One region of the Xenorhabdus ishibashii genome, then DNA from elsewhere that is predicted to be linked to it. Evidence: predicted binding sites of a transcription regulator. Region 1 holds the regulator's gene; each other region holds the start of a gene.

The links. The regulator CRP, encoded in region 1, controls carbon source genes, mostly activating them, when cyclic AMP is high. The targets are predictions, from matches to a motif close to ATGTGANNNNNNTCACAT.
Region 2: the regulator CRP is predicted to act here: its motif matches at 1,445-1,462, upstream of epd (erythrose-4-phosphate dehydrogenase).
Region 3: the regulator CRP is predicted to act here: its motif matches at 1,501-1,518, upstream of cdd (cytidine deaminase).
Region 4: the regulator CRP is predicted to act here: its motif matches at 1,227-1,244, upstream of focA (formate transporter FocA).

What each region holds. Positions count from the first base shown of each region.
Region 1 covers NZ_NJAK01000001.1:1,956,465-1,959,783, reverse strand. The annotation lists gene Xish_RS09310 (phosphoribulokinase) at 1-248, shown strand, start outside; gene crp (cAMP-activated global transcriptional regulator CRP) at 674-1,306, shown strand; gene Xish_RS09300 (aspartate aminotransferase family protein) at 1,370-2,587, opposite strand; gene Xish_RS09295 (aminodeoxychorismate synthase component II) at 2,709-3,284, opposite strand.
Region 2 covers NZ_NJAK01000001.1:685,257-688,575, forward strand. The annotation lists gene pgk (phosphoglycerate kinase) at 1-160, opposite strand, end outside; gene epd (erythrose-4-phosphate dehydrogenase) at 235-1,254, opposite strand; gene tkt (transketolase) at 1,543-3,319, opposite strand, start outside.
Region 3 covers NZ_NJAK01000001.1:497,848-501,166, reverse strand. The annotation lists gene Xish_RS02375 (NAD-dependent malic enzyme) at 1-398, opposite strand, end outside; gene cdd (cytidine deaminase) at 561-1,445, opposite strand; gene Xish_RS02365 (CidB/LrgB family autolysis modulator) at 1,649-2,344, opposite strand; gene Xish_RS02360 (CidA/LrgA family protein) at 2,338-2,823, opposite strand; gene metG (methionine--tRNA ligase) at 2,972-3,319, opposite strand, start outside.
Region 4 covers NZ_NJAK01000001.1:433,833-437,151, reverse strand. The annotation lists gene pflB (formate C-acetyltransferase) at 1-246, opposite strand, end outside; gene focA (formate transporter FocA) at 301-1,158, opposite strand; gene ycaO (30S ribosomal protein S12 methylthiotransferase accessory factor YcaO) at 1,484-3,247, opposite strand.

The sequences.
Region 1 (3,319 bases):
TCCCTACCGTTGATACCTCTAACCCCTTCTCTGCCAAGTCTATTCCCTCGCTGGACGAAAGTTTTATTGTGATCCGCTTCCGTGGCCTCACTCAAATTGATTTTCCTTATTTGCTGGCTATGCTTCAGGGTTCATTTATTTCCAGTATAAATACTATCGTCGTTCCAGGTGGAAAAATGGGGCTGGCAATGGAATTAATTATGGCGCCGCTTGTTAAGCAATTACTGGAAGGCAAAAAAATTTCGTAATTTAATCCTCATTTAATTTTTAATAAGACAGGTAACAAAAAATAATGTTACCTGTTTTATTTAAATAAACAGACCATTTTTGTGACAACATTTTTTCCTTTTATAAATGTAAAATCAATAAAACCAACTCTTCTGCCTGATTTCTGGTAATCTGACAGCCAGTTTAATATGCTGAAGCGATACAGGAGAAGACAGAAAAGCTTTCCTGTGTTACAAACAAGGTTACAAGCGTGGACTGGCAAGGTATATGGATTAAGATCAATATGCCTAATATTTTGACATCTTTATAATCCATATAAAATTCCCGCTTGTCAGTTTTTCAGCAGGTTAATATGTTAATCTATTGACTTTATAAAGCCAGCCTGAAGAGGAACTACCGTTTCTCACACTCATAAAGGCAGAAATAACAACAGAGGATAAAGCGAATGGTTCTCGGCAAGCCACAAACAGACCCTACTCTTGAATGGTTTTTGTCACACTGCCATATTCACAAATATCCATCCAAGAGCACGCTTATTCATCAAGGCGAGAAAGCAGAAACGCTTTACTACATTGTTAAAGGTTCGGTTGCTGTTCTAATAAAAGATGAAGAAGGTAAGGAAATGATTCTCTCTTATTTAAATCAGGGAGATTTCATTGGTGAACTTGGATTGTTTGAAGAGGGGCAAGAGCGTACTGCATGGGTGCGAGCAAAAAGTGCCTGTGAAGTAGCTGAAATTTCTTATAAGAAATTTCGCCAGTTAATTCAGGTCAATCCTGATATTTTGATGCGTTTATCTGCTCAGATGGCAAGTCGCCTACAAACCACTTCCGAAAAAGTAGGTAACTTAGCTTTTCTGGACGTTACAGGCCGTATCGCCCAGACGCTGCTCAATTTGGCCAAACAGCCTGATGCAATGACTCATCCTGATGGTATGCAAATCAAAATCACACGTCAGGAAATTGGGCAGATTGTGGGTTGCTCGCGTGAAACGGTTGGGCGTATCCTGAAAATGTTGGAAGATCAAAACCTGATCTCTGCACATGGCAAAACCATTGTCGTTTATGGGACACGTTAATTCCCGATAAACCAGAAACTATCAGCCAGTGTATTTGTTACTTCGCACTGGCTTTATTTACTGTTATTTGTTTAACCAACGGGATATTGCCATTTCCAGCCGCATCATGCCCTCTGTGATTTTATCTTCAGGAATGATCAATGATGGCGTAAAACGCAAGATGCTGTCTCCTGCACTTAATAACATCAATCCCATTTCAGCCGTTTGCTGCAATATTTCTCTGGCTTTGCCCTGATATTCAGCCTTCAATACGGCTCCAATCAGCAATCCTTTTCCACGAAACTCATGGAATATGCCATATTTTTGGTTTATCTTTTCCAGAGCATGAATGAACATATCATGCCGTTTTTCCACGCCCATCAGTACTTCTGGCGTATTGATGATATCCAGTACGACACAACCGACACTACAAGCCAATGGATTTCCACCATAAGTCGTTCCATGTGCACCCGTTTCCATTGCCGCCGCTATTGTATCTGTCGTTAACATTGCACTGATTGGGAAACCGCCTCCCAACGCTTTTGCTGTCGTCAAAATATCCGGCTGTACGTCATAATGCTGGTAAGCATATAACTTACCCGTGCGCCCCATCCCACTTTGAACTTCATCAAAAACCAACAAAGCCTGATGCTTATCACACAATTCACGCACCCCATGCAAAAACTCCATCGTCGCAGGCGTGATTCCTCCTTCTCCCTGAATTGGCTCTAAAACAACAGCGCAAGTGCGATCATCGATTTCTGCCCTGACGGCATCCAAATCGTTAAAAGGCACATGAACAATATCAGCAGGTTTAGGTCCAAACCCTTCGGCATATTTTGGCTGGCCTCCTACCGAAACAGTGAAAAAAGTACGTCCATGAAACGCTTGATGGAAAGCAATAATTTTCGTTTTATTGGGATGATGACGAGTAATCGCATAACGACGTGCTAATTTAAATGCCGCTTCATTGGCTTCCGCTCCCGAATTCGCGAAAAAGACCTTCTGGGCAAAAGTCGCATCAATCAATTTCTGTGCTAAGGTTAAGGCAGGTTCGTTGGTAAAAACATTGCTGACATGCCACAATTTTTCACCTTGCTGTTGCAAAGCATTCACCAAAGCCGGATGACAGTGCCCCAAAGCCAGAACAGCGATACCACCGGCAAAATCGATGTATTCTTTACCCTGTTGATCCCATACTCGGCTGCCTTGCCCTTTGACAGGAATGAAATTCGTTGGTGCATAAATAGGCAACATCACTTGATCATAGGTATTTCGGTTTACTGCTTTATTTTCTACCATTTCCCTCACCTTATTTTATATCTGCCATTTCCAAATGAAATAATAATCATAAAATATGAATAAAAAATCACTTAAGGGCAAATAAAAAAACAACATAATGAGGGAATGTGGAGATATCTGACTAATATTTGAGGAAATTATTCAACAATTCATGTCCCTGTTCACTAAGAATACTTTCTGGATGAAACTGCACGCCTTCCAGTGGCAAAGTACGGTGGCGTATTCCCATAATTTCATCTACGTCACCATTATGCTGACTCCAGGCCGTCACTTCAAATGAAGCAGGAAGCGTTTCTGCAGCAATGACCAAAGAGTGATAACGCGTGACCGTTAATGGACGATCTAATCCTTTGAATACCCCTTGCTGGCTATGGTGGATCAGGCTGGTTTTTCCATGCATTACTTCACGAGCTTTAACAACGCTCGCACCAAAAGCCTGACCTATTGCCTGATGTCCCAGGCACACACCGAGGATGGGCACTTTCCCTGCAAAATGTGAAATCGCTTCCAGCGAGATCCCTGCTTCATTCGGCGTACAAGGCCCCGGAGAAATGACTAAATGAGTAGGTGCCAAATCTTCGATATCTTCAAGCTGGATCTCATCATTACGCTTAACTAAAACTTCTGCCCCTAACTCGCAAAAATATTGATATAAATTGAATGTAAAAGAATCGTAATTATCTATTATTAGTAACATAGGAGTATATCCTACTGATTATTATAGTCTTATAA
Region 2 (3,319 bases), 1.3 Mb from region 1:
CTTTGGCTCCCTGATTCAACGCAGCCTCAATTGTCGGCAAAGACGCCCGAATTCGTGCATCTGAGGTAACTTTGCCATCTTTTACAGGCACATTCAGATCAGCACGGATCAATACGCGTTTACCCGCCAGATCTAAATCAGTCATATTAATTACAGACATGGTGAATCCTCTCATTGATTCTTTATAAAATTACTCAATCTTCTGCTGTGTGCCGTTTGTGACACAACAAATGATTATTTGAAACCGGTTGCGGCCATTGCCAGTGTCGTATCAATCATGCGATTGGCAAAGCCCCACTCATTGTCACACCACACAAGGGTTTTAATCAGGTGCTTCCCGCTAACCCTCGTTTGTGTGCCATCCACAATAGCACTGTGGGGATCGTGGTTAAAATCCGTTGAAACCAACGGCAAACTAGTATAATCCACTATACCATGAAACTCTCTGGCCGCTGATTTTTGCAGGAGCTGGTTCACTTCTTCAACATTCACTGCTGCGTGGACTGTTACGCTCAAGTCAATGGCTGTCACATTGATAGTCGGTACTCGAACAGAAATCGCCTCAAACCGATCACTGAATTTAGGGAAAATACGTGTGATCCCCGCAGCCAGTTTTGTATCAACAGGAATGATAGATTGACTGGCCGCTCGCGTCCGCCGTAAATCACTGTGATAAGCATCAATCACGGGTTGATCATTCATCGATGCGTGAATGGTTGTCACCGTACCAGATTCAATATTGAACGCATCGTCCAACACTTTAATGATTGGAATGATGCAGTTTGTTGTACAGGATGCATTAGAAACAATACGATCTTCGGTAACCAATGAATGGTGATTAACACCATATACTACGGTTGCATCCAGATTATTTCCTCCCGGATGCGCAAATAGGACTTTTTTGGCTCCGCTGGCGATATGAGACTCTCCGTCTGCCCGTTCACCATACTTACCTGTGCAATCAAGAACAATATCAATGCCCAACTCTTTCCACGGCAGAGCCGAGATATTCGGTTGATGAAACAGCCGGATGCTATCGTCTCCTATTTGCAATAAATCATTATTCAGGCGTACATCCCATGCAAAACGTCCATGACTGGAATCGTATTTCAACAAGTGAGCAATGCCTTGTGCATTTGCCAACTCATTGATAGCGATCACTGAAATTTCAGCTTGACGCCCGGATTCGTAAAGAGCACGCAAGACGCTGCGCCCTATTCTTCCAAAACCATTAATCGCTACCCTGATAGTCATGTTACTCCCTGAATTTCTCCGTAGTTACGCAACCGCTTAGGATAACTGAGCAATATCTACTTGTACTGATAATTCATCACAAAATTAACCAGATTGTGACAGACAAGACATTTTATTATCTCATTTATGCACTTAACTGAAACGGTTCAGCAACCGTGAAAGCAGATTACGAGAAAAAAAGAGTGATGGCAAGCGCCATTCGTCACATTATGAAGGAAAAATTGAACAAAAAAAGAGCGCATTCGCCCTAAAATTGATGCGAATGCGCTTAATAGGATTGTTTGGCGATTATTTCAGCAAAGCTATTGCCTTGGCTACTACATTTTCAACAGTGAAACCAAACTCTTTAAACAGAACATCAGCAGGTGCAGATTCACCGAAAGTGTTCATACCGACGATAGCACCATTGATACCGACATATTTGAACCAGTAATCAGAAATACCCGCTTCGATAGCAACACGGGCAGAAACTGCCGCTGGCAATACCGCTTCACGGTATATAGCATCCTGTTTATCGAAAGCATCGGTAGATGGCATAGAAACCACGCGAACTTGACGCCCTTCAGCAGTCAGTTGTTCAGCCGCTTTCACTGCCAGTTCCACTTCGGAACCGGTTGCAATCAGGATCAATTCAGGCTGGCTTGCGCAATCCTTCAGGATGTAAGCCCCTTTCTCGATATTCGCCAATTGCTCAGCACTACGATCCTGCTGTGCCAGATTTTGACGGGAGAAGATCAATGCAGTTGGGCCATCTTTACGCTCAATCGCATATTTCCACGCAACCGCAGATTCAACCTGATCACATGGACGCCATGTACTCATATTTGGCGTTACACGCAGGCTAGCAATCTGCTCAACTGGCTGGTGAGTTGGGCCATCTTCACCCAAGCCGATAGAATCGTGGGTATAAACGAAGATACTACGCACCTTCATCAGTGCCGCCATGCGTACCGCGTTACGGGCATATTCAACGAACATCAGGAATGTTGCGCCATAAGGCACAAAACCACCATGCAATGCAATACCGTTCATGATGGCAGACATACCAAATTCACGCACACCGTAGTGAATGTAGTTACCGCCCTGAACTTCGTTCAAAGGCTTAGAGCCAGACCACATGGTCAGGTTACTCGGTGCTAAGTCAGCAGAGCCACCCATGAATTCTGGCAGAACTTGACCGAATGCTTCCAGGGCATTTTGTGATGCCTTACGGCTAGCAATGGAAGCTGGGTTTTGTTGCAGTTTTTCAATGAATGCTTTGGATTCAGTTTCCCAATTCGCTGGCAGCTCACCGCTGGTACGACGGTTGAATTCCGCAGCCAGTTCTGGATAAGCTTGCGCATATGCAGTAAATTTTTCTTCCCAAGTGGCTTCTTTGGCCTTGCCTGCTTCCTGAGCATTCCAGCCAGCGTAAATGTCCTGAGGAATTTCAAACGAAGGATGTTCCCAACCCAGTGCCTTACGAGTTGCTTCAATTTCAGCATCACCCAGCGGGGAGCCATGACACTCTTCTTTGCCTGCTTTGTTTGGTGAGCCAAAACCGATGATGGTTTTGCACATCAACAGGGATGGTTTGTTTGTTTCTTTGCGGGCTGCTTCGATGGCTGCCGCAATAGCGTCAGAGTCATGGCCATCTACGCCACGGATAACATGCCAGCCATAAGCTTCAAAACGTGCTGCGGTATCATCAGTGAACCAACCTTCTACCTCACCATCAATAGAGATACCGTTGTCATCATAGAATGCGATCAATTTGCCCAGTTTCAGTGTACCCGCTAAAGAGCAAACTTCATGGGAGATCCCTTCCATCATACAGCCGTCACCCATGAACACATAAGTGTAGTGATCGACGATATCATGGTCTGGACGGTTAAACTGCGCAGCTAGTGTACGTTCTGCAATCGCAAAACCTACTGCATTGGCGATACCTTGCCCCAATGGGCCAGTCGTGGTTTCTACGCCTGGAGTATAGCCATATTCTGGATGGCCTGGTGTTTTAGAGTGCAGTTGACGGAAATTTTTCAAATCATCAATAGAAACATCATAACCCGTCAGATGCAGAAGG
Region 3 (3,319 bases), 1.5 Mb from region 1:
GCCCGATTTGGGTAGGAGATAAACAGGCCACGAGCGCGGCGGTAAATGTCAGAAAAGTGTTCACACGCTGCACCAACGGTTGGCGTGTAGATAATAGGCATCATTTCGCTTAAGTGGGCATCAAGGAGGCGATAGAACAACGTTTCGTTGGTATCTTGAATATTCCTTAAATAAATGTGTCTATCAATATCGTTTTTGAAATCGACATATTGACGGTAGGCGCGTTCTGCCTGCTCTTCTATTGTTTCAACGGCCTGTGGCAATAAGCCATGCAAGTTGAAATTACTGCGTTCTTCTTCTGTAAAGGCGCTGCCTTTATTCAGCAAAGGAAATTCCAATAAGATAGGGCCAGCGTAGGGAATATAGAGAGGGCGTTTACTTTCGTGTTCCAGTTCCATGATGCTTACTCTTTGAACTTATCAATAACAAAATCGGCTACCGATCCTAAGAAGATAAAAACAATAAGTACAGTAAATGTTACTTAGATATGATTATTATGAGCAAAAGTGAGAGATAACATACAGAATTAGCTAATAAAATGTTATTGGATGATATATATGTCAAAATGTATGTCGTTCTATTTTTGTACAGTTGAGGGCGGTTAAAGTACATTCTGTCGCACTCCATTGTGATAAATGGTTATTTTTACCTTCCACCAATACTGCCCTTTTGATGGACTGACAATTGCCGCCCGCCATATTCATGAAAATAAGTGCTGCCTGTAATGGGGGTAAGCTTGGGTTGAATGCAGCATTTTCTGCATAACGGCCAGTGTAAATGTTCCCTTGTTCATCTTGCAGGGCAATTCCTGCGTGGGATTGGCTATAAGGTGCATGGCTGCGGTTCGCTGCATCCAATGCTGCTTGCACCAATTCATCACTGGTAGATAATCGATAGCCGTGATTAACCTCATCCAGCAACAACGGTGTGTCGGCTAAATCGCGTGGGCCAAAGGCTTCTGGCAGATAGTCGGCCAAAGTTAAGGGGGGACGATTGGGCAGGTAAACCTCTAATTGTGCCCCGCTATTCAGTTCATTCATAAATTGTCGGCAATGGCCACAAGGTGAATAGTTGACAGTGATGGCAACCAGCTTTTTCTCGCCATGTAGCCAGGCATGAGTGATGGCTGATTGTTCTGCATGGATGGTTTGCTGTAATGGGACGCCGGCAAATTCCATATTGGCACCGAAATAGAGATTACCACTTTCTCCCCGTGCAATTGCCCCAACATAAAAATGGGAAATAGGGGCACGGGAATAGGCTGCCGCAAATGGCAATAGGGTCAATGCCAGTGTTTGATCATCAAACCCGCTGAACTGTTTGATTGATTCTACTTGCTCGGCTGTCAGCATGGCTGGAAAATCGTCGTTGCCAATATAAGGTAATAGGGCTTTTTGCAGTTCAGGTGTCATTTCTGACCAAATAGCGTGAAAACGAGCTTGCATAGAATGATCTCCAAATTAATTGAAGGTCATTCTAGGACGTCTGTTCAGGTTTGCAATGTGATAAAAGCCATATAATTAATGAAATCTGTGTAATAAAGACATTATTTTAGTAACCTGTATCGAATTTTTGCTGTCTTAATGGATTTGTTTGCTTTTTTGTTGCGACTTTGTAACGATTTAAGTCATGGTTATACACAAAATGGTTAACCAAATAGATGCAGCAATACTGGAAATAGAAAAGGTGCAATCAGTGAAGTAATAATGCCGCAGGTCATTAAGGCCAGTGAGCTGTAAGCCCCTTCAATATGATCCATTTCCGCACAGCGCGCCGTTCCTACCGCATGGGATGCTGTACCCATAGCCAATCCTCGTGCCGCCTGGTTTTTTATTTTTAGAACGTTAAATAGATTGTGACCAAAGATAGCTCCCAAAATACCTACCATAATGACACAAGCTGCGCTAATGGCAGGAATACCACCAATGGAATCAGCCACAGCCATAGCGATTGGCGTCGTCACGGATTTGGGGAGAACAGAGGCTGCAATTTCAGGTGTAGCTCCAGCCCATAATGCAATGGCAGTCCCTGTAACCATTGCGACAATGCTGCCTACAAAACAGATGCTAATAATGGATTTCCATTGAGCCCGGATTTGATGTAGCTGTTCATACAGAGGAAACGCCAAAGCAACAACAGCAGGTTGCAGTAAATCGTTCAGTATCCGGCTGCCAGCAAAATAGTGTTTGTAAGGAGTGTGAGTTAGCAGCAGCAAGGGAATGATAACGGCCATTGAGATCAATAACGGATTAAAGATAGGCAATTTGAGTCGTACTGACAGCTTTTTAGCGCAGTAAAATACAACCAAGGTTAACGGTAGTGACCACCAAATATGGCTTAACATTTTTCTTTCTCTTTCGGCTCTTGTGATGAATTTGTTGACGTTGAGGTGAATTCTTGCTGCTTAGTGTTCATCTGGTTGGTATCCATTTGCTGAGCACTAATAATGATACGTTTACGATGAATATAGTGGGAACTATAAGCAACGACGATCATAACAATCACTGTGCTAACGATACAAGAAAGAAGGATGGGGAGCATTTGTTGGCTAAGTTGTGGGTAATAATCCATGATCCCCACCCCGATAGGCAAAAAGAGCAGTGTCATGTTTTTCATCAACAAGCTACAGCCTGGTTTTGCCCAGTGTGAGGGAATAATTTGGGATGCGAGTAAACCAAACAGGATAAGTAAGCCAATAATGCTGCCGGGAAGAGAGAAGGGAAGCAGTGCCGAAATAATATTCCCCGCGATCAGGCACAAATAGAGCAGCGCAAATGCGCGCAGGTATTGCCAACCGATTATCAGCACATTTTGGAAAGACATAATCAATAATTCCTCAGTATAGCGAGGGTTTTATCATACGACTAACATTGTAAATGTGCTACACATCACATTAAAAAGCGGGTCTTTTTTGGAGCCCGCTTTATTATCTAATTGATTATTAAATATATTTATCAAAGATATGCAATTATTACTTAACCTGCATGCCTGGTTGGGCACCACTATCTGGGCTTAGCAGAAAAATATCTTTTCCACCAGGGCCTGCCGCCATTACCATGCCTTCTGAAATACCGAAGCGCATTTTGCGTGGAGCAAGGTTAGCAACCATCACCGTCAGACGATTTTCCAGCGCTTTGGGATCAGGATAGGCTGAACGAATACCAGAGAAGACCTGACGAGTCTCACCACCGAGATCAAGGGTTAGTTTCAGTAATTTATCTGAACCTTCGACAAAATCAGCCTGTTTGATCAGGGCGATCCGCAAGTCAATCTTGGCAAAGTCATCAAATGCAATGGTGTCCTGAATGGGATCATCTGC
Region 4 (3,319 bases), 1.5 Mb from region 1:
TATTGTAGATGCAATGTCAGTATCAAAATCTATCGGCGCATGGGTGCGGTTTTCGATTTTGATACCTTCCATGACTTTTTCCCACAACGCGTTTGTCGCTTCTGTGGCATCCGCGAGGAATGATTCATCACCTTCATACGGGGTATAGTTTTTCTGGATGAAATCACGGACGTTGACTTCATTCTGCCAGCTACCCTCGTTAAAGCCTTGCCATGCTACTGAGAATTTTTCGTTTAACTCGGACATGATACTTCTACCTTTTAACAGTGGAACTTTTAAGAAATCTTATGCAGAGGCGAATTAATGATTTTTGCCACCACGTAAATAAATCAACCAATAAGTCACCCCAACCAATAGCGCACCACCAATGATGTTACCTATCGTAACAGGGATCAGGTTATCGGTAATAAAGCTTGAAATATTAAGTTGAGGAAATTGTTCAGGGGTTGTTCCTACTTTCAGCCAAAATTCATCTGGTGCGAAGTTTTTGATAATGATCCCAAATGGAATTAAAAACATGTTAGCGATACTGTGTTCAAAACCGCTAGCGACAAACATGCCAATTGGCAGGATCAGAGCGAATAATTTGTCGATTAGACTGCGTCCGGCATAGCTCATCCAGACAGCGAGACATACCATCAGATTGGCTAAAATACCCAGGCATATCGCTTCGATAAAGGAATGGTGCATTTTATGATCTGCTGTCTGTAATACATTCAATCCCCAGGTTCCATTGGCAACGGCATATTGGCCGGAGTACCAAACCAAGGCCACGAAAAACAGGGCACCAATCAGATTACCGATGTACACGTTAATCCAGTTTTTGATCATTTGAGACCAGGTAATACGCCCTGTCGCTTTTGAAATAATTGTCAATACAGTGGAAGTGAAGAGATCGACACCACATATAACCACTAACATCAAGCCAAGGGAAAAACAGATCCCACCAGTTAATTTAGCCAATCCATAAGGAATGGAAGAAGTCCCTGTTGTTGCCGTAATATAAAAAACAAAAGCAATGGAAATAAATACACCTGCCATGATTGCCGATAAATAAGTCACTGCGGGATGTTTATTGACCTTATATACACCGCTATCATCAGCGATTTGTGCCATTACAGCAGGTGAAAATAAATTGAAAGGGCTGTCAGTTTTCATCCTAACACTCTCTTTGTCCTTAATTAATCATAGCACGCATTGATAGTAACAAACGGGGATTTGCCTGAATTTGATATGGATCATATTAGACCGAGAGTTTAATGAGATATGTCAGTCTGAATGTGGTGAATTGAAACTAATTATATGATTTATATATAAAAATATTTTTTAAAATTTATAAAAAATTTTTATATAAGCAGTTTTGGACTTTTAGAGCTTAAAAGTAAAATAACAGGTTAAATTGTCATTTATTTGTTATTGCAAAAATGAATTATATTTAACCTGCGGTTTACTTTTTATGATGAATAAACGTTAATGAAACAGTTTATTGTTTGATCCAAAATTCACGCTTAGCTTTTTGCAGCTTCTCATAAGCATTTAACAATGCTTGATGGGCAGGCAGTGCTTTTAATTCTGAATCAATAGGCCATAGGCCATAGAAGCAATTTTCTCCGGTAATAGCTGCGGAAGCAGTATCAACAGTATCTTGGCCGTACATTTTTACAAATGCCTGATAATATTGCTCTGGTTGGCGCTCTTCCTCTTGGGTTAACAGTAGCAGCGTTTGCAGGCAGCGATAATAGTTAGCTCGCTCAGCGGTGAAAACAGAAGCATTGAAATCCTGTGTCCATTCAACCCAAATCAGTGCTTGTTCCAAATCCCTGCCTGCCAGTGCCAGCATGGATTTCAATTCACCGATACGCAGGTTGCTCCAGCCGTTATCTTTACCCGCTGCAATTCCCAGTAATTCACGGACACGGGTGAAGTCATCTAAACCTTCATCATCTAATTGTTCGAGAAAAGCCAGATACTCTTCTGGCTGCCATTGACTCTCAGGCAATGCCAGAATGGTATCACGCAAATGCGTTCCCATAGTGTTATTGGCAATGTGCAAATCTTCAACCGGATAAATATCTGACATGCCAGGAACCAGAATGCGGCAAGCGTAAACGCCAAGATGCTCATAATCAGCGATATAGACTTCAGCATCCAGTTTATTGAAGATCCTCATCAGGGTGGTGAACTCTTCTTCTGTTGTCCCGCTGAAATTCCAGTCAACAAACTCATAATCAGCATCCTGCTTGAATAGATCCCAACTGATTGCACCACTGGAATCAATAAAGTGAGTTTCCAGATTGGTATGTTCAGAAACTTCTTCATCATCAAAACTTGGTGGAGTAAAAACGTCCAGATCTTTCAGACTACGGCCTTGCAGTAGCTCTGTGACTGTACGCTCCAGTGCAACACCAAAATCAGGATGGGCACCAAAAGAAGCAAAGCAAGTACCATTATTAGGATTGAACAGGACGACACAAATGACCGGAAACTGCCCACCCAGTGAAGCATCGTAACAATAAAGCGGGAAGCCTTCTGCCTGCAATTTATTGACTGATTCAACTACGCTTGGATAGCGGTTCATAATATCTTGTGGAATTTCCGGCAGGCTGATGCATTCTGCGATAATGCGGTTTTTTACATAGCGCTCAAATACTTCAGATAATCCCTGTACACGTGCTTCGTTCATGGTATTGCCGGCTGACATGCCGTTTGAAACATACAGATTTCCGATAATATTCATCGGAATATAAATCATTTGATTATCTGACTGGCGCGCGAATGGCAAGGCGCAGATCCCACGCTCTTCATGACCAGATTGCAGATCCACTAACTGGCTGGCACAAAGCGCGTTATCTGGATTGTAAAAACGATGCAGACGGTCGTCTAAGATACCTTGTGGCAGAGAGTCATCTTCTGGCAACGGGAACCATTTTTCATTTGGGTAATGAACAAATTCACTGTTAGCAACGGTATTACCCAGATAAAAATCAGCAAAGAAATAGTTTGTCGATAGACGCTCAAAATATTCTCCCAATGCAGAGGCCAATGCAGCTTTCTTGCTGGCGCCCTTGCCATTGGTAAAGCACAGTGGGCAGTCGCGATCGCGGATATGTACTGACCAAACATTTGGGACAGGATTGAGCCATGAGGCTTCTTCAATATTAAAACCAAGGGACTTCAGTTTGTGCTGAAAGCGATTAATGGAGTCCTCTAACGCGGCGTCTTTGCCTGAGATATAGGTTTGCGTCATCGTGATTCACTTCAATTTATGTCAAGGGCGCATATCATACGGCGTTTTTTTTATCCGCTCTATCAGTTCCTA